One region of the Pseudarthrobacter ribosi genome, then DNA from elsewhere that is predicted to be linked to it. Evidence: predicted binding sites of a transcription regulator. Region 1 holds the regulator's gene; the other holds the start of a gene.
What was found. Region 1 encodes LexA, which represses DNA repair genes until DNA is damaged. Its sites were predicted from a motif close to TCGAACANNTGTTCGA; they were not measured.
Positions count from the first base shown of each region.

Region 2: a site for LexA is predicted at 1,891-1,906, ahead of ACZYZ5_RS01310 (LexA family protein). Genes of this name have one in related genera too.

Region 1 covers NZ_JBVAYZ010000007.1:192,283-201,897, forward strand. The annotation lists gene dapF (diaminopimelate epimerase) at 1-461, shown strand, start outside; gene ACZYZ5_RS09960 (class I SAM-dependent methyltransferase) at 442-1,056, opposite strand; gene hflX (GTPase HflX) at 1,530-3,098, shown strand; gene ACZYZ5_RS09970 (ATP-dependent DNA helicase) at 3,091-5,184, shown strand; gene lexA (transcriptional repressor LexA) at 5,259-6,008, opposite strand; gene ACZYZ5_RS09980 (LysM peptidoglycan-binding domain-containing protein) at 6,367-6,798, shown strand; gene ACZYZ5_RS09985 (histidinol-phosphate transaminase) at 6,855-7,973, shown strand; gene hisB (imidazoleglycerol-phosphate dehydratase HisB) at 8,039-8,665, shown strand; gene hisH (imidazole glycerol phosphate synthase subunit HisH) at 8,662-9,480, shown strand; gene ACZYZ5_RS10000 (CG2302 family histidine operon protein) at 9,481-9,615, shown strand, end outside.
Region 2 covers NZ_JBVAYZ010000001.1:297,510-307,124, reverse strand. The annotation lists gene ACZYZ5_RS01325 (CsbD family protein) at 1-80, shown strand, start outside; gene ACZYZ5_RS01320 (hypothetical protein) at 197-538, shown strand; gene ACZYZ5_RS01315 (ester cyclase) at 669-956, opposite strand; gene ACZYZ5_RS01310 (LexA family protein) at 1,920-2,351, shown strand; partial or broken gene ACZYZ5_RS01305 (Y-family DNA polymerase) at 2,398-3,694, shown strand; gene ACZYZ5_RS01300 (hypothetical protein) at 3,804-4,076, shown strand; gene ACZYZ5_RS01295 (hypothetical protein) at 4,073-4,531, shown strand; gene ACZYZ5_RS01290 (carboxymuconolactone decarboxylase) at 4,910-5,245, opposite strand; gene ACZYZ5_RS01285 (YhjD/YihY/BrkB family envelope integrity protein) at 5,509-6,363, opposite strand; gene ACZYZ5_RS01280 (hypothetical protein) at 6,693-7,415, opposite strand; gene ACZYZ5_RS01275 (hypothetical protein) at 7,421-7,810, opposite strand; gene ACZYZ5_RS01270 (MFS transporter) at 7,945-9,540, opposite strand.

The DNA.
Region 1 (9,615 bases):
CGCGGGCCATGGATTCGCTGGTCAGCGCAACGGGGCTCGAAGTCGCACGGCCCGCCCTGTCCGTCAGCATGGGGAACCCGCACACCGTCGTTGCGCTGGCCGAACTGGCCGAACTGGAAGCCACCCAGCTGTTCACCGCACCGCACGTGGACCCCACGCCGCCCCGCGGCACCAACGTTGAGTTCGTGGTCCCGTCCGAGCCGCTGGTCCACGACGGCGTCGGCACCATCACGATGCGCGTTCATGAGCGGGGGGTGGGGGAGACGCAGTCCTGCGGCACCGGCGCCTGCGCGGCGGCCGTCGCGATCCGCCACTGGGCCGGCCAGGGCGCCCCGGATGTGTGGAACGTCCACGTCCCGGGCGGCGTCGTCGGAGTGAAGTTCTTCCTCGGGGCGGAGGGCCACGAGCACGTTGAGCTCAGCGGCCCCGCGGTGATCGTCGCTAGTGGGACGCTTTCCTGATCCGCAGGATGCGGAACGACTTCGAGGTGCTTTCGCGCGTCACCGTGAGGCTGCTGTCCAGCTCCGCGGCAAGCCAGCGCTGCAGGGAATCCGACCCGAGGTTCTTCTGTACCACCAGCCACGCGGAGCCGCCGGGCGCCAGCCGCGGCAGCCAGAGCAGCAGCAGGGCATGCAGCTCGTCCTTGCCAATCCGGATGGGCGGGTTGGACCAGATCGTGTCGAAGCGGAGCCCGGGGTCGACGGCGTCGGGCGTGCTGGCCGTGACATTCCCCAGCCCCAGCAGCGCGGCGTTCTCGTTGGTCAGGGTCACGCACCGTTCGTTGACGTCCACGGCGTAGACCCGGGCGTGCGGTGCCCGCAGCGCCAGCGTCAGCGCGATCGGGCCCCAGCCGCAGCCGATGTCCAGCAGCGTTCCCTGCGGGGCCGGGGCGGGCGCCTCGGCCAGCAGCACGGCAGTACCCTTGTCGATGCCGTCCGGGCTGAAGATGCCCGAGGACGTCTGCAGGTGCCGGGTCTCACCGGCCAGTTCCACGGTCAGTGGCTTACGGGTGAACGGCCCGGCCGGCTGGGCGCTGAAATAGTGTGCAGACTCCATAACTGCCCAGATTAGTTGGCCCCCGGCCCGGAGGCGAAACCGCGGCACGGGGCCGGAGGCCGATGGACCTTCTGGCAGCCGGGCCGTCTGCTAGTGTTAAAAACATGTTCTTGAACTTCAAGTAGCCGGCGCGGGTTAAATCCCGTCCCCGCAGCGACGCAGGTAATTACCTTCCGCTCAGTGCGCCCCCCGCGATAATCCCGAAAAGGACCAGCCGCTGGCGCCCGATCCACTTGGAGTCTGGCAGCGCTCATGGAGCCCGGCCGGGCGGAAAGTTTCCCCTCCTCAAGGCCGGACAACGCCTGTTCCTCCCGTTCTCACCGCTCCCTCGCGGAGCCCACACCGCCCCGGCACCGCTGCCGCGGGCATTCCAGGAGCCCCGTTTGACGAATAGTCGTCAGCCCAGCGCGAATACCGCCCCACACAGCACCGATCGGCACTATTCTGAAACTGCCGAACCTCTAAAGGAGACCATGACCAGTCAGCCCAACACCGGACCCGATTCAGCAGCCCAGGACATGAGTCCTGCGGAGATCCAGGCTGTCATCGACCGGATCCTCTCCAAGGACACCCCTGCCCGGAAGGCAGCTCCGGCTGCCGGCGAGTCCACGTCGGTGCTCGGCAAGGCGCAGGCGATCTCCCGGCGGGACGAGGAACACAGCAATTACGACGGTGACCAGCAGGACCTCGAGGAACGGCACGCCCTGCGCCGTACCGCCGGGCTGTCCACGGAACTCGAAGACGTCACCGAAGTCGAATACCGGCAGCTGCGCCTGGAGCGTGTCGTGCTGGCCGGCCTCTGGACCGAAGGCACGCTCGCCGACGCCGAGAACTCGCTCCGCGAACTCGCCGCTCTCGCCGAGACCGCCGGCTCTGAGGTCCTCGACGGGATCGTGCAGCGCCGCGCCAAGCCCGACCCGGGAACCTTCCTCGGCTCCGGCAAGGCCCAGGAGCTCAAGGACATCGTGATGTCCACCGGCGCCGACACCGTCGTCGTCGACGCCGAACTGGCACCGTCCCAGCGCCGCAGCCTGGAAGACATCGTCAAGGTCAAGGTCGTCGACCGCACGGCCCTGATCCTGGACATCTTCGCCCAGCACGCCAAGAGCCGCGAGGGCAAGGCCCAGGTTGAACTGGCCCAGCTCGAATACCTGCTCCCGCGCCTGCGCGGCTGGGGTGACTCGATGTCCCGCCAGGCCGGTGGCCAGGTGGGCGGCGCCGGTGCCGGCATGGGCTCGCGCGGTCCCGGTGAAACCAAGATCGAACTGGACCGCCGCCGGATCCGCACCCGGATGGCCAAGCTGCGGCGTGAAATCGCCGCGATGAAACCGGCCCGGGAGACCAAACGCGCCAACCGCCGTCGCAATTCCGTGCCGTCCGTTGCGATCGCCGGGTACACCAACGCCGGCAAGTCCTCGCTGCTGAACCGGCTGACCGACGCCGGTGTGCTGGTGGAGAACGCCCTGTTCGCCACCCTGGACCCGACGGTCCGCAAGGCCGAGACCTCGGACGGGCTGGGCTACACCCTGGCCGATACCGTGGGTTTCGTCCGATCGCTCCCCACCCAGCTCGTGGAGGCTTTCCGCTCCACCCTGGAGGAAGTCGCTGACGCGGACCTGATCCTGCACGTTGTGGACGTCTCCCACCCGGATCCGGAAGGCCAGATCGCCGCCGTCCGCAAGGTGTTCAGCGAGGTCGACGCCCGCAAGGTGCCGGAAATCATCGTCCTGAACAAGGCCGACGCCGCGGATCCCTTCGTGATCGAACGGCTCAAGCAGCGCGAACCGCGCCACGTGGTGGTGTCGGCACGCACCGGCGAGGGCATCCCGGAACTGCTCAAGGCCGTCAGCGAAGGCATCCCCCGTCCCAGCGTGAAGCTCGAACTGATGATCCCGTACAACCGCGGGGACCTGCTCAGCAAGCTGCACGAAACCGACGCCGAGATCCTCAGCCTTGACCACGAGGAAGCGGGCACCCGCGCCGTCGTGATGGTGCGCGAAGGATTCGCCGCTGAACTGGATTCGTTCATCAGCAATGACTGACGCCGCGGGGACCGAACCCGACGGAGAACGTTCGGCAGGAACACGCGGCCCGGCCGGCGGGGAGTTCGTTATCGAACTTCTCGACCGCGCCGTGTCCGGCATGGGCGGCCAAAGCCGCGACGGCCAGCATGAGATGGCCCGGCAGGTGGCGCACGCGATTGACAGCGGCGACCACCTGCTGGTCCAGGCCGGCACGGGAACCGGCAAGTCCCTCGCCTACCTGATCCCGCTGATCGCCCATTCGCTGGTCAGCGACAAGCCCACCCTGGTCTCCACCGCCACGCTGGCCCTGCAGACCCAGATCGTCGGCAGGGACCTGCCCCGGCTGCTGAAGACCATCACCCCGGCGCTGGAACGGCCCGTCAAGGTCGCCCTCGTCAAGGGCCGCTCCAACTATGTGTGCCGTCACAAGCTCGAAGGCGGTTTCCCCTCCGAGGAGCCCTCCGAAGGCCAGCTCTTCTCGCTCGGCGAGGACACCGCCGTCCCGCATTTCGCCGCGGCGATGGGCGGCCCGTCGTCCCAGCTCGGCAAGGAAGTCGTCCGGCTGCGCGAGTGGGCCGAGGACACCGTGACGGGGGACCGGGACGAACTCCTGCCCGGGGTCACGGACCGTGCCTGGCGGCAGGTCTCCGTCACCTCAATGGAGTGTCTGGGCGCGCAGAAGTGCCCCCTCGCGGCCGAATGTTTCAGCGAACTGGCCCGGCAGAACGCCGCGGACGCCGACGTGGTCGTCACCAACCACGCCATGCTGGCCGTCAGCGCCTTCGAGGGCCTCGCGGTCCTGCCGGAGTACGACGTTGTGGTGGTCGATGAGGCCCACGAGCTGCAGGACCGGGTGACGGGCGCCGTGTCCGGCCAGCTCTCCGTCGCGATGGTGCACGTCGCCGCGTCCGGGGCCCGGAAAAACACGGGCATCACCGTGGACGCTCTGAACAACGCCGCGTCCAACCTCGAACTTGCCATTGAAGGGGTCCCCGGCGGACTCATGCCCAACGGCCTGAACAGCGAACAACTGGACTGCGTGGACCAGCTGCGGGACGCCTGCCGCGCGGCGCTCTCGGACTCCAAGGGGGACAGCGCCAACACGGCCGACGGCGGCCGCCAGCTCGCGCGCTCCCGCCTCATGGTGATCCTAGAGCTCTGCGAACGGCTGCTCGCCGCCCGCGAAAACCGCGAGGTGGTCTGGTTCTCCCGCAACAGCACCTTCGACCCGCAGCAGGGGTATTCCCAGCCCGACGAGTCCGCGCCGGCCCTGATCAACATTGCCCCGCTCAGCGTCGCCGGGCGGCTCCGCGAGGGTCTGTTCGCGGACCACACCGTGATCCTGACCTCGGCGACCCTGGCGATCGGGTCCGCCTTCGAACCGGCCGCCGCCGGCCTGGGCCTGGTCGGACCCGGTGCCCCGAGCTGGACCGGGGTCGACGTCGGCTCGCCCTTCGAGTACCCGAAACAGGGCATCCTCTATGTGGCCAAGCACCTGCCCAAACCCGGCCGCGGCACGTCCCCGGAGGCCATCGACGAGCTCGAGAAGCTGATCCGGGCCTCCGGCGGCGGGGCTCTGTGCCTGTTCTCGTCCCGGCGCGCCGCCGAGGACGCCGCTGAGGCCCTGCGGCCGCGGCTGGACATGAGCATCCTCTGCCAGGGGGATTCGACCATGACCGCGCTGGTGAAACAGTTCGCCGACGAGCCGGACACCTGCCTCTTCGGCACCATGTCGCTGTGGCAGGGTGTCGACGTGCCGGGGACGTCCTGCCGCCTCGTCGTGATCGACCGGATTCCGTTCCCGCGGCCGGACGATCCGCTGATGACGGCACGGTCCCGTGCGGTGGCCCAGGCCGGAGGCAACGGCTTCATGAGCGTGTCCGCGACCCACGCCGCCATCCGGTTGGCCCAGGGCGCCGGCCGCCTGATCCGCACGACGACCGACAGGGGAGTGGTGGCAGTGCTGGACTCACGGCTCTCCACCGAGCGCTACGGGGGATTCCTCCGCGCCGCCCTGCCGCCGTTCTGGCCCACCACCGACACCGCGATCGCACTCTCGGCCCTGGAGCGGCTCGCCAAGGAATCCGGGCAGCCCGCCACGTAGTACGGTGCGAACGCCAGGGGCCCCGCCGGATGGCGGGGCCCCTGTTCGCAGCTGTTGCCGCGCCTTGACTGGTCCTAGAGGGAGCGCAGCACCGAGACGACTTTGCCCATGATGACGGCGTGATCGCCGAGGATGGGCTCGTACTGGGTGTTCTGCGGCAGCAGCCAGGTGTGGCCGTCGCGCTGGCGGAACGTCTTGACCGTCGCCTCGTCGTCCAGCAGCGCGGCGACGATGTCACCGTTGACAGCGTCGCCCTGCTGGCGCACCACCACCCAGTCGCCGTCGCAGATGGCGGCGTCGATCATCGAGTCCCCCGCCACCTTGAGCATAAAGAGTTCGCCGTGGCCCACGAGCTGGCGGGGCAGCGGCATCACGTCCTCGACGACCTGGTCGGCCAGGATCGGCCCGCCAGCGGCGATGCGGCCCACCAGCGGCACCATCGCGGTGTCGGTGGCGCTGGCCAGTTCGGACACGGACAATCCGCCGACAGTGCGCAGGCCGCCGGACTTCTCGGCCCCTGAAATCTTGGTGGTTCCCTCGTCGAGGGTCAGCGGCATCAGCACTTCCATGGCTCGGGGGCGCTTCGGGTCACGCCGCAGGTAGCCAAGCTTTTCCAGCTGTGAGAGCTGGTGGGTGACGCTGGAGAGGCTTGCCAGGCCGACGGTGTCGCCGATCTCGCGCATGGAGGGTGGATAGCCGTTGTCCGTGACCGAGCGCTGGATGGTCTCCAGGATCTTCTTTTGCCGGACGGTGAGGCTTTTGGGTGGCCGGGCCGCCTGCGGGCCCCGCTGGGTGGCCCTGCCGCCAGTGGCTTGTGCTGCCATGTTCGCCAACGCCTTTCCGTTCCGCCCGGCCGCCGTGGCTGCGGCTGCCGGGAACTTCCGGCCTGAAATGTCAGACCCTGCTGATCAACTGCAGAAGTGGTTGTTCTTTGACTCAAACGTAGGCCAGCCACAGGGCATTTTCAAACATTTGTTCTAGCGAGTCTCGACATTGTTCGTTAATAAGTGCTAAAACAGAACAAGCAAGGTTCGAATATGTGTTCTAGTTCTTCGCAGTTTGAGGGCGGTGGACTGTTCGGTACAGCGTGACGTTCGGTTCTTTGTTCGAAGGTTAGGCCGGTTGGCGGCAAGTACGTGGAGTACGCCGGGCGGCACAGTATGGTCCAGGAGGGCTCAGTTCATGTCAGCATCAAGCGCGTTTCACGACACTTTCGGCCGCGACGCAGTCGGCGACTACGGCCGGCGCGACGGCGGTGCGTCCGCCGTCCCGGGCGCCGTTCGCAAGCAGCGGGTCAAGCAGGCGCCGCTGCGGCTCACCCGGCGGGGGCGCTTTGTCCTCATCGGGGTGCCGCTGATCCTGCTGGCCGCGCTCATACTCTCGTTCAGCGGCTTCCTCAATGCCCCGGCCAAGGCGGCGGAGTCCGCAGCCGGGCTGTCGCTGACCCCCACCGTGACCGTTACGGTGCAGCCCGGTGAGTCCCTCTGGGCCATCGCCGCATCCGTGGCACCGGAGCGCGACCCCCGCGACGTCGTCACGGATATCATCCAGCTGAACAACCTCGAAGCCGCCCGTGTTGTGCCCGGCCAGGCGCTCTTCATCCCGTCCAAGTAACCTGTTCGACCCGTCACAGTTTCAGGGCCCGCCGCTATCTCACTTAAACTGGTGCAGTGACTGACCAGCTAGAGCGCCTGAACCGACTTCCCCTCCGGACCAACCTGCGCGGCCTGACGCCGTACGGCGCGCCGCAGCTGGAGGTGCCCATCCTGCTCAACGTCAATGAGAACACCCATGGTGTCCCGGCCGACGTGCGCGCCGCCATTTCCGAGGCTGTCACGATTGCCGCGGCCGGCCTGAACCGCTACCCGGACCGCGAGTTCACGGAACTGCGCGAAGCCCTCGCCGACTACCTCGGGCACGGTCTGGGTGCGGACAACATCTGGGCCGCAAACGGCTCCAACGAGGTTCTCCAGCAGATCCTTCAGGCGTTCGGCGGCCCGGGGCGCACCGCCCTCGGCTTCCCTCCCACGTACTCCATGTACCCGCTGCTGGCCTCCGGCACGGACACCGGGTACATCGTCGGGGTCCGCGCCGACGACTATGGACTCAGTGCCGCCTCGGCCGCCAGCCAGGTCCGCGAACTCCAGCCGAACATCGTCTTCCTGTGCTCCCCGAACAACCCCACCGGCACCGGGCTGGGCCTGGACGTCGTGGAGGCCGTCTACGAGGCCGGGGAAGCCAGCCAGACCATCGTGATCGTCGACGAGGCGTACCACGAGTTCGCCCATGACGGCACGCCCAGCGCCCTCGCGCTGCTGCCGGGCCGGGAACGGCTGATCGTCTCGCGGACCATGAGCAAGGCCTTCGCCCTCGCCGGCGCCCGGGTTGGCTACATGGCCGCAGCGCCCGAGGTGACCGACGCCCTGCGCCTGGTCCGGCTCCCGTACCACCTCTCGGCCATCACCCAGGCGGCGGCCCTGGCCGCCCTGCACCACCGGGTCGCGCTGATGGCCGACGTCGAGGACATCAAGCGCCAGCGGGACAGGATCGTGTCCGAACTGCAGCGGATGGGCCTCAAACCGGCTGCCTCCGACTCGAACTACGTCTTCTTCGGCGGTCTGGACAACCCACACGAGGTCTGGCAGGGCCTGCTCGAGGCCGGGGTGCTGATCCGCGACGTCGGCATTCCCGGGCATCTGCGCGTCACCGCCGGGACTGAGACGGAAACCACAGCCTTCCTCGAAGCCCTCGAACGGATCCTGGCCCGCCGCGCCGTGCAGCCCGCCTAGACTTAACCCAGGACACCCACCCTGCCTGCACGCCGGGCACCGTCGTCATCCAAAAGGACACCCACATGAGCAACACCGGATCAACCGCTGCCGAGGGCCGGACCGCACGCATGGAACGGACCACCAGCGAGTCATCCGTGCTGGTCGAGATCAACCTGGACGGCACCGGTGTCTCGGACATCAGCACCTCGGTCCCGTTCTACGACCACATGCTGACGGCGCTGAGCAAGCACTCCCTGATCGACATGACGGTCAAGGCCACCGGCGACACCCACATAGATGTCCACCACACGGTCGAGGATGTGGCCATCACTTTCGGTGAGGTCCTGCGCACGGCGCTCGGAAACAAGGCCGGGATCCGACGCTTCGGCGAAGCCACGGTTCCCCTCGACGAGGCCCTCGCGCACGCCGTCGTCGACGTCTCCGGCCGCCCGTACCTCGTGCACGGCGGCGAGCCTGCCGGCCAGGAGTACCACCTGATCGGCGGACACTTCACCGGTTCCCTGACCCGCCACGTCTTCGAGGCGATCACCCTGCACGCCGGAATCTGCCTGCACATGAACGTCACCGCCGGCCGGGACCCGCACCACATCGTCGAGGCCCAGTTCAAGGCGTTCGCCCGCGCCCTGCGCGCCGCCGTCGAACCGGATCCCCGCGTCGAGGGCATCCCGTCGACCAAGGGTGCGCTGTGACCGGGAAGGTCCTGAAGGACGGCGCCATCATCGACCCCGACGCCGGCCGCAGGCCGGCGTCGCCCGAGGGCAAGCCCACCGTCACCGTCCTGGACTACGGCTCCGGCAACGTCCGTTCCGCCGTGCGCGCCCTCGAACGCGCCGGTGCCGAGGTCATCCTCAGCTCCCGGCCGGAGGATGTCCTCAACGCCGACGGCCTTGTGGTCCCCGGGGTCGGGGCGTTCGAAACCGTGATGCGCGAGCTCAAAGCCGTCGATGCCATCCGCATGATCGGCCGCCGCGTCGCCGGCGGCCGCCCCGTGCTGGCCATCTGCGTCGGCCTCCAGGTCCTCTTCGAGGCCGGCGTGGAGCACGGCACCGTGGCCGAAGGCATGGGGGAGTGGCCCGGGAACGTCGAGCTCCTTCCCGCCGACGTCGTCCCGCACATGGGCTGGAACACCGTCTCCGTCCCTCCGGGGTCCAGGCTGTTCGCCGGTGTGGAGGACGAGCGTTTCTATTTCGTGCACTCCTACGGGGTCCAGCAGTGGGACTTCGACGTCATCCAGCCGCGCATGACGGCGCCGCTTGTCACCTGGTCGGAGCACGGTGCCCCGTTCATCGCCGCCGTGGAAAACGGCCCGCTGTGCGCCACGCAGTTCCACCCGGAGAAGTCCGGCGACGCCGGTGCGCGCCTGCTGCGCAACTGGGTGGAAGGCCTGCGGGACCGTTCCGGGACCGAGGCAGCGCCCGGCGCAGGGGCCACGGCAGCGCCCGGCGCAGGGGCCACGGCAGCGCCTGCCGGCACCCCCGCCGCGCCGGAAGCCGGGACCGCCTAGATGTGGTCCATCGTGCTGATGGGGCTCGCCGGCCTGCTGGTCGGCGGAGCGCTGTCCTTCCGCCAGCAGAAGAGCCCGCGCTGGGTCCAGGTCGTGTTCTATGTCCTGGCCGGGATGGCGCTGCTGGCCGCCTAC
Region 2 (9,615 bases), on a different contig from region 1:
CTGAAGGCCAGGCTGACCAGGCCAAAGGTGACTTGAAGCAGGCCGGCGAGAAGGTCAAGGACGCCTTCAAAAAGGACTGACCCGGCCACAGGCCGAGGGCGCATCTCTGACCCAGAGGTGCGCCCTTCGTTATGCCCGGTTGCATGGCCCTGCTGCCAGGGGTGGTGGCAGGTGCCGTGGCAGGATGGGGTCCATTATGGACAAGCGGTTGCGGCGCGCTCCTGACGCGGAATGGGTGCTGATGTACCGGCTCGGACTGAGCCGGCAACGCATCGCTGCCCTCGTCCGCGTTCCGCCCGCCGCCGTCGGGTACCACCTGGTCATCGCCCGCCGCCAGGACCTAGGACTCGAGGCCGAACACCACGCCGCCGCAGGTGCCAAACCCGGCCCCTCCCCCACGGAGCTTGCCCGTATGGAAGAGGTCCTCGCCTGGGTCTCTGCCGAGGGCCGTCTCCCTGGAGGCCGTTCCGGCGACCGGGACGAAAGGTCGATGGCGCGCTGGCTGTCCGGGCGCCGGCGCGAAGCAGCCGAGGGGTAGCCCATGGGCGTCCATTCTGGCCGGGGATAACCCGAATTGACCCCAAATGTGGACAGCTAAGGATCGCGGCAGTCCGTGAGCAGGCTGCACTAGCCAGAGACATGGCCAACGGCACTCGAAGTGTCAATGGCTAGGCGTCGACCGGTCGGATCTGCATCATCAGCCCGAAAAGGTCCGGGAGACCGTGCTCTTCACTGATTTGACCGTTTGTGAATCGATAGATGTTCATTGCCTGCACTTGGATTGGTTTGCCGGTTGCAGATACGCCGAGGAAGTCCCCTTGGTGTGTGCCACGAAGGATGAATCGTGCGGCAACCGTGTTTCCTTGAATAATGGTTTCCTCCAGTGACCACTGGACGTCGGGAAACGCTTGTGGCATTATCCCGATGATTTTGAGGTAACCGCTTGGACCCTGCACCGGCTCTGGCAGGAAAGGCACATGGAACGTGGCCGACGGTCAGATGATCTCATCACCAATCTTTCGTCGGCTGAATTGATGAATTCAACGAAACGGTCCATGCGTCCACGGAGTTCTTCATTCATTTGCTTGCTTCCTTCACGTCTTAGTGGGTTATGGCATACACCGCTGGCTAGCGGCTATGAGGCGATGACCTCGCTCTAACTGCATGCACGAGGCGCCCCGCGAAGTAGACGACGGCGACCACGCTCACCGTCGCCAAAATCCACGTGCCATCCATGCTCAGCGCGGGGCCGCTAGTACACATGCTCGTAGCGCCAGACTCGATTGTGTAGCCAACGCACTCGCCCCGTTTATATCCCAGAAGCGTTATGTTCACGGTGATCAAGAGGAGGATCGCGACGGCCCAAGGCCACCATCGCGGTGAACGGAATCGCGGCGTTTCATCCATGCAGTCACCCTACTGATCGGGCCATCAAATTTCTGCCCCCTTCAACGTTCTGTTTAGTACCTGCAAATCCTCCGGCCGAATCGCTCAAACCGCGCTTTCGTAGACGTTTCCGGTACGCTGACGGCGGCCGCCGAGGCATCAGAAGTGACGAATTTCCATGCCTGCGGCCGCAACGGCCGGCCCTGGACTGATGACGCCGCAGCAGTCCGGGCCGCGGCGGCGACGCTGCGGGAGTCCCCCACAGCAGACGCCTAGCTGCCCCCGGCTGGCCCACGCGCGGCAGACCGGATCTGTACGCCTAGGACCGGTTTCTGCGTGGAGCCGAGCGGAACTTAGGGCCTGGGGCCGGGTTGTGCCCGTTGGGGGCAGGTGGAGCCCTCCGCACAGCTCAGGCGGTCCCCACTGGCGTTCAAGCCGTCCGCCGAAGACCGGTCCGGAACCTTAATAGTTTCTTTGTCGGGGGCACGATGTAGAGTTAGTGAATCGAACATATATTCGAATAAAGGTGTGTTGTGGGCGTTGTTCTGGGTCCCCGTGTGATAGATGCGGGCGCATCGTTGTTGTCGGTGCTGACCTCTCCGGTCCCCGTCGCGGCCGGGTATCCCTCGCCCGCGCAGGACTACTTTGATGGCCGGATCGACCTGAACGAACACCTGATCAAAGACATCACCAGCACCTACGTCGTGCGGGTGTCTGGGGAATCGATGGAAGGCGCCGGCATCAGCGACGGTGACGAGTTGATCGTTAACCGCGCTCTGGAACCGGTGGACGGGTCCGTGGTCGTCGCGGTCCTGTATGGGGAGCTGACCATCAAACGGCTGCGGATCACGGGTGCCGGGGTGGTGTTGCAGGCGGAGAACCCGGTCTACCCGGATATCCGTGTGCCCTCGTTGTCGGACCTGGTCATCTGGGGCGTCGCCACCCGGCGCCTGCACCATGTGTAGAGCGCGCTATTGCGTTAAACGGGAGCTTTGTCGGCACGGGCACGCCATGTCTAAGCCGGCTGTGATGCGGCGTATGCCGCAGATCGCGCATGTGGATGTGAACTGCTTTTATGCCTCGGCCGAGCGGGCCTTCGATCCGTCCCTGGAGGGCCGGCCCGTTATCGTGCTCTCGAACAACGACGGCTGCGCCGTCACCCGGTCCCCGGAAGCTAAAGCCCTCGGCATCGTCATGGGTGAGCCGTGGTTCAAACTCGCCCCGCGGGCCAAGGAATGGGGACTCGTTGCGCTGTCGAGCAATTACGAGCTCTACGGCGACATCAGCGCCCGGGTCATGGAACTCCTGGGCCGGTACTCGGCCTGGCTGGAGGTCTACAGCATCGACGAGGCGTTCCTCGGCGTCAAAGGCGCCCCGGACGAGCTCCTGGCCCTGGGCCGGACGATGAAAGCCACTGTGAGGCGGAACGTCGGCGTGCCGGTCTGTGTCGGGATCGCGTCCACGAAGACCCTGGAAGCTGGCCAACAAATGGGCCAAGAACAACCCGGGCTTCGACGGGGTCTGCCACTGGGACTCCGTGCCCGCCGCGAACAGGGAGACTTAGATGCGCCGCCTGTCGGTGATCGAGATCTGGGGTGTGGCCACTCGGCTGACCAAACGGCTCAACGTCCTGGGGATTCATTCCATCTTTGACCTGTCCCGGGCGGATCCGGTGATGATCCGGGACCGCTTCTCCGTGGTCATGATGCGCACCGTCCTGGAACTGCAGGGCACCCCCTGCATCCCGATGGAGGAAGAACGGATCGGCCGGGACCAGCTCATCTTCTCCCGTTCCTTCGCCACCCCGATCACCACCGCCGCCGGGATCCGGCAGGTCATGAGCGTCTACGGCCAGCAGGCCTCGGCGCGGCTGGCCAAACACGGGCTCCAGGCCAAAGTCCTCACCGCGTTCGCCGGCACCTCACGCTTCAAGCCGAAAGACACCTCCTACCCCTCGGTGTGCGTTCCGTTGCCGATGCCGACCGCGGACCCGGTGATCCTGACCAAGGCCGCCCATGCCCTACTGCCCCGCATCTGCGAGGGCATCCGGTACGCCAGGGCCGGCATCATGGTCACCGACCTGCGGCCCTCCGGCAACCAGGCGCCCCTGGCCCTGTTCGAGAACCCGCACGAGGAACGCCACGTCGGAACCCTTCTGGAAGACATCACCCGCCGGTACGGCCGCGGTTCCATCGGCCTGGGCCACGCCGGAATCCGGGGCGGACCGGACTGGACCATGAAACGGGACATGCTCTCTCCCCGATACACCACCCACTGGGACGAACTCCCCCTCGTCAAAGCCGCCTGACCAAAAACTCTCCCGCACGACCGCACCACGAAAGAACGCACCCCATGACCAGCACCATCGAAGCCCCGGCCCAGACCAACGATCTTCAGGTCCGGAATGACCCGCGGGCATGCCCCTCGCCATCCGCCACGGCGGACGGATCTGGCTGGTCGATCCCGACACGGACTCCCAGCACTGGTTCGGACGCGACGCCTGGTGGGACACCCGGCGCACAGGAGCTGTTGGCAGCGGCGACCTGGTCAGCATCGAATACTGGCAAGTTCAGGTCCGCTCCAACACCCAGTCCACCCTCCGGACCGTCACGCTGCGCCGGAACCCGCTCTCCACCCGGTGGCTTCTGGACAGCATCAGCGACGCCGACGAAACAACGGAAGAAGAGTGAACGGCCAGCGCATCATCGATCAGACCTGGGCAGCGATCCGGACGGAATTCACGCTGCCGACCCTTCAGCAGGTGCGGCGCCGGCTCTCGGAGCTCATGGAAGACCCGGAACCGGTGATGCGGCAGCTCGTCCGCGTCTTCATCGACGACGGCACCTATTGCCCGGGTTTCCAGTTCCTCCCCGGCGGGCAGCTCCGCCCCACCGTCGTCGGGCTCTTTCAACGTGCGATGGAGCTGGACATCCCGCACAACTACTTCACGCTCTGGATGGTCACCCCAGCCCGGGACCTTGCCGGAGCCCGCCCCGTGGACCGGCTGAAAGGCCGGGCCCGCTCCCCTGCTGCGCGCGCTGGAATCCTACCGCTGGCGCTAAAACTGGCTCTTGACCGCGCCGGTGAGGTGGGTAGCGTTGGCCCATGGGACTCATTTACGACAGCCCGGACCTCGCGGCCCTGACGCTGACGCGGCTCGCCGCGGAAGAATCCGAAGGACCCGGCGCCCTGGAAGGGCGCATGCTCGACTAACTGGATGACCTCGAGCAGCGCAACGGCACCGCCTTCCTGGAGCTGGTGGCCATCACCCTCGCCCGGGTCCACTTCAAATCCCTGGACGACCTGGCCCGGGCCACCCGAACGGCCTCAACCACGCTGATGGACGCCGCAGAGGTGGAGGCGCTGGAGGCCTGGTAGGTTCCGAATGGCCCTACTAGCGGTCCTGCCAGCCTATGTGCGGAGGGAAGAGAGCATTTCGATGACGGACGCCCGAGAACAAAGATGACGCCAGCAGCGCGTGAATGGTCTGCTGCCATCAAGGTCGTTTTTCGGCGAGGTGGGCTCAGCCCTCGGCCTCGGCCTCTGCTTCAAGCTCTGCCTCGGCAACTGCGATGGCGAAACCTAGTGCGCTGGCGAGGTTGCCGGCTGCCGCCACGATCCGGGGAGTCCCGACGACCGGAGCAACGGCGATGAGGATGCCCTGGACGTCCTCCAGGGTGATGCCGACGTCCATTGCCGTACCGGCGTTGAGCAGGTAGGAGCCGGCCGGGGCATCGACGGCGGCGAGGGCCGCGATCCGGGCCAGCATCAATTCGCGGGGCGCGAGAGTGGAACGTTCGAGCGACACGGCGGTGATGTCGACGAGAGCGTCGAGGACGGGAGTTTCTTGTTCGGCCATGGTTATGTCTCCATCTGGTTGCGGGGGTTGTGTGCCGAGCGGAGCGGCGCGAGCGGGGAACCCCACCCGTCTGCAAGGTAACCCGATACACCCCAGGAAGACCTCACCCGAACGGGATGAACCGATGGCCTGCCACCACTCATGGAGTTGTTACTGCCGTAAATTTCATAGACAGCCGCATTCCAAGCCGGAGGGCCATCTCGATTTCGAGCTGGCCCTCCGGCTTCAGATGGCGGCCGCTGGATTTCCGGGCGGCAAGTGTCTCAACGCGGTTTCCTTGTCGACGGGATTTGAGCCGCGGCGGTCCCGCCTGAGCGGCTCCACAGCTGCCCGATCACGGTGAGGTGGATGACGCGGCCAATGGTCACTGCGACGAGGAACACTGACATCAGCACGAACAGCCACCCGATGTAGGAGAAGGCGAGCCCGAGGACGCCGAATTGATCGGCGGAGGAGGCGAACGCCCGCGGGAGATACACGCGCCCCACCACCGCGGCGACGGCGAATCCGAGTCCGGCGAGCACTGATCCCGGGAGGAGTGCCCGCAGGCTGACGCTCCGGTTGATCACCATCCAGGACGCGAACCACCACAGCGCGGACCAGACCGCCGCCTCGATGATGAATTCGAGCACCGACAAGGCACCGGTGCCGCGCACGACGTAGCGGGTCATGACCACGAGGACGAACCCGATGAGGATCGCAACAATCGTGACGACCCAGCGCCACGCGAAGCGGATGGGGGCCTTCGGTGTCTTCCAGATCCTGCGGAAGCACCGCTCGAGCGCGCGGGCGAAGGCGGTCGCGGCGAGGATGAGTAATAGCGCGCCGATGACTTGTGTGAACGTCACCCGTTCGATTGCTTGGGGAATCGACTGCTTCACAAGTTCAGCGGTGTCATCATCGAGGCTGAGGTTCTCAGCGAACAGCGCGTACGCCTCGGGGTTCAGGCTCCCCCGCAACGAACTGGCGACGATGAGGATCGGCAGGATCGAGGTGAACGCCTGCGCGGCGAGCGTCATCGCCCGATCGAACAGCTCAAGGTCACGAATGTCACGGAGAGCACGCAGCACAAAACGTCCGGCCGCGGAGCGCACGGTGGCCCGCACGAATCGGTTCACCGGCGGCTGAACCACCGGAGTCACACATGCCTGGCTTCGGCCGGCCGGAATGGTCCAGACACCCGACGACCGTGGCCTCGCGTCCACTTCGGCCGGAACCCGTCGACCGCGCCGTTAGTGACGCGAATAGGACCGTGAAACACGCCCGGCTGGCGGGTGGCCCACCGATTCCGCGCCAACACGAATGCGAGGGAAACCACGAGGACGATGAGGGCGACGCCGAGGATGACCACCAGCGCAATGACCATCAAGCACCTCCGAATTCCGGTTGATACACATCACTCGCACCGTTCGCAGCGGGCAACGCCGGCCCAGTCCCGGGAATTCTCCTAGACACTCAAGACGATTCCTTTCGAAGTGGAATCGAACCGAACAACCATCCGCTGCGCTCCGGGCAACGCCTGCCCATCGATGGCCTCGTGGGTGAGGTCGCCCTCCGCCCACAGGAACGCCAGCGAGCTGTTCGGGGGCACAAGCCCCTGTAGCTTTTTCAGCTGGCGTGCGGACAGGACGTTTCCCACGAACCATCCGTAGAGCGCCCCCGCGAGTATGCCGAAGGCGCCCCAGACGATGCCGGTGATCAGGCCGCCCCCGAGGAAGCCCAGGATCCCGCCGCCGCCGGTGAGGCCGCCGATCGCTCCAAAGATCAGCCCCAACATGCCCCAGCTCACCAGGGAGCTCCTGGCGGTAAAGCCCACCCCGAAGTTCGGGCTGTGCACGTGCAGTCGGCCACGTGCGTCGGACTCGAGCACCACCTCGACCTGCGGGAGGCCCGGATCGGGAGTCTTGCCCGTGGCGGCGAGCTTGGGGAGCGCTTCCCGGACGGTGTGCTGCCCGGGCAGACGCACCAGCAGCATGTTCAACAGCGTGTCCTCGTCGGCGCTCTTCCCGGCTGCCGGCGGCTGCCCGGCCGGCCCGGCGGCTAGCACGGCGGGGCCAGCAGGGGCGGCCAGCACCCGGGCCGACAGCTCCCCCGAGACCGCCACCAGACTTGCTGTCGTCGCCTCGTACGCCGCCGTGGTCGACAGGAGCGCCTCGTCAGCGGATTTCATGAACATTACGATCGCTGACGAGCCGGCCGCATGCCCTCCCCGATACCGCTCAGCTGTGTCCCGCTCAGGGGCTGCTCGCGGTAGTAGGCAAAGAGCCCTCCGCAGACGGCGCCGATCACCGCCCACCCGATCGGGCCGATTAGCCCGCTGCTGAGCGCGCCAAACACGCCCCACGTCAGTGCCGCGGTCAGGGCGCCCGCCATTGTGCGCTGCGGGTCATAGACCCTGGCCTTCCCTTGCCCGTCGACCCGGATGATGGCCGTATCGAGGACGGCGCTGCCTTGCTGTTCGAGTTGCTTGCTTAGTGGGCGCCGTATCTGGGCGGCGCGTTTGGGCCCGTCGAAGCACAGGAGCAGAACCCCGAGCGCCGACGCCGACCCGTCCCGATCCTGCACGATGTATCTCCCTCTGCTGTCACGTCATTCCCGCACCGCGCGCTAATACTGCGAGAGCCCGAGGTCCCGGCGCGCTCGGTCAATTCTCGAGCGATGTCACACCGGCAAACCCCGCCCGCCGAAGGCCCGGGGGCTCAGCCCAGGAGGCTGCCCTCGCCGGTGCCGGCCGGCTTGGGGTCGGGGATCCGCATCATGCGGAAGGAGGTGCCGAGTCCGGCGAGGCCGGCGAGGATCGGGACGAACAGGGCGATCTGGAGGGCCAGGGGCCGTGCCTCGGTGTTGATGCGGATGATTTCGTTCTGGATGTCCTCCGGCTGGCCGGCGAGTTGTTGCTGGAGTTGTGCGTCGCTCATCAATTGGGCGTCCTCTTCCAGGACGGTTGCGACCTGCTGCTTATCGTCAGGGGGGAGGACGGTGCTGGCATTGGACAGGCCGATGAAGATGGTCGAGAGCGATGCGAGCATGATGCCGCCGGCGAACGCGAGCCCGAACGATAGACCGAATGATCCTGCGGCCGAGTTCACGCTGGCGGCCTCGCTGACCCGCTCGTCCGAGATCGGGGACAGGGTGTAGTTGTTCAGCTGGGATACCAGCAGCCCCAGGCCAAATCCTGAAATGATCAGCGGGATCAGGAGCCACCAGCCGGAGTCCGCGCGCGGCACGATCGGGACCAGCACCACCAAACCCACGACCAGGAACAGGAACCCCCACCGGATGAGGCTGGCCGGGCGCCGCTTCCCGGATCTCTTCCCGGCGATCATGGCGACCAGGAACATGGTCAGTGAGAGCGGGGCGATCGACAGCCCTGACTGCATCGCGTTGTAGCCGAGGACCATCTGAAGGTAGAGGGGCAGCACGATCATCGTCCCGCCCAGGGCGATCTGCTGGAGCATCTGGCCGGTGGCGCCGAAGCGGAAGGTTTTGGCCTGGAACAGGTCCGGGTCCAGCAGTGTCGGCTTGTGGCGGCGTTTGCGCTGAACGAGCCAGTAGACCAGGCCGCCGAGTCCGACCGCACCGACGGCCAGGAGTGCGCCGACCGCCTCGCCGCCTTCCTGCCAGACCAGGATGCCGAGCACGACCCCGCCCATGCCGACGATGGACAGGACCGATCCGAAGATATCGAGCTCCCGGGGCCCAGTGTACGGGACGTCCTTGACGAGTTTGATTCCGGACAGGACGATCGCGATGATGAGCGCCTCGAGCCCGAAGGCGACGCGCCAGGACAGGTAGGTGGTGAGGAAGCCGCCCAGCAGAGGCCCGACCGCGGCGGCGATCGCTGCCGAGGCTCCGACCAGGGCGTAGACCCGGTGCTGGGCATCTCCCTCGAAGTTGCCGTGGATGAGGGACTGCATGGCGGGAAGCAGGAGCGAGGCGCCCAGGCCTCCGATCAGGGCCCAGCAAATGATGATCGGGACCAGACTCTGGGCCAGGGTCATCGCCACGGCACCGACCGCGTAGCAGCAAAGCCCGATGACGTAGGCGCGTTTGCGCCCGATCAGGTCCCCGATCTTGCCACCGATCAGGATAAAGGCCGCGGAGACCAGCGCCTCAAGGGCGATGGTCGACTGGAGTCCGCTGACGGTCGCACCGATGTCGTCCACCACGGCGGAGATCGAGACGTTCATGATCGACGTATCGACGACGAGGACGAACATCGCCATCGCCAGCAGCAGCGCGAGTCTTTGGTTGAACGGTGCCGGTTTGTTCCCGGCGTCGTTGGGCGGGTTCATCAGAGGCCTGCTCGGCTCGGGGGGTTTGGATTCGTGTTCGGCGGACATGTCGCCTCCTCAGGCGGTCGCACGGGC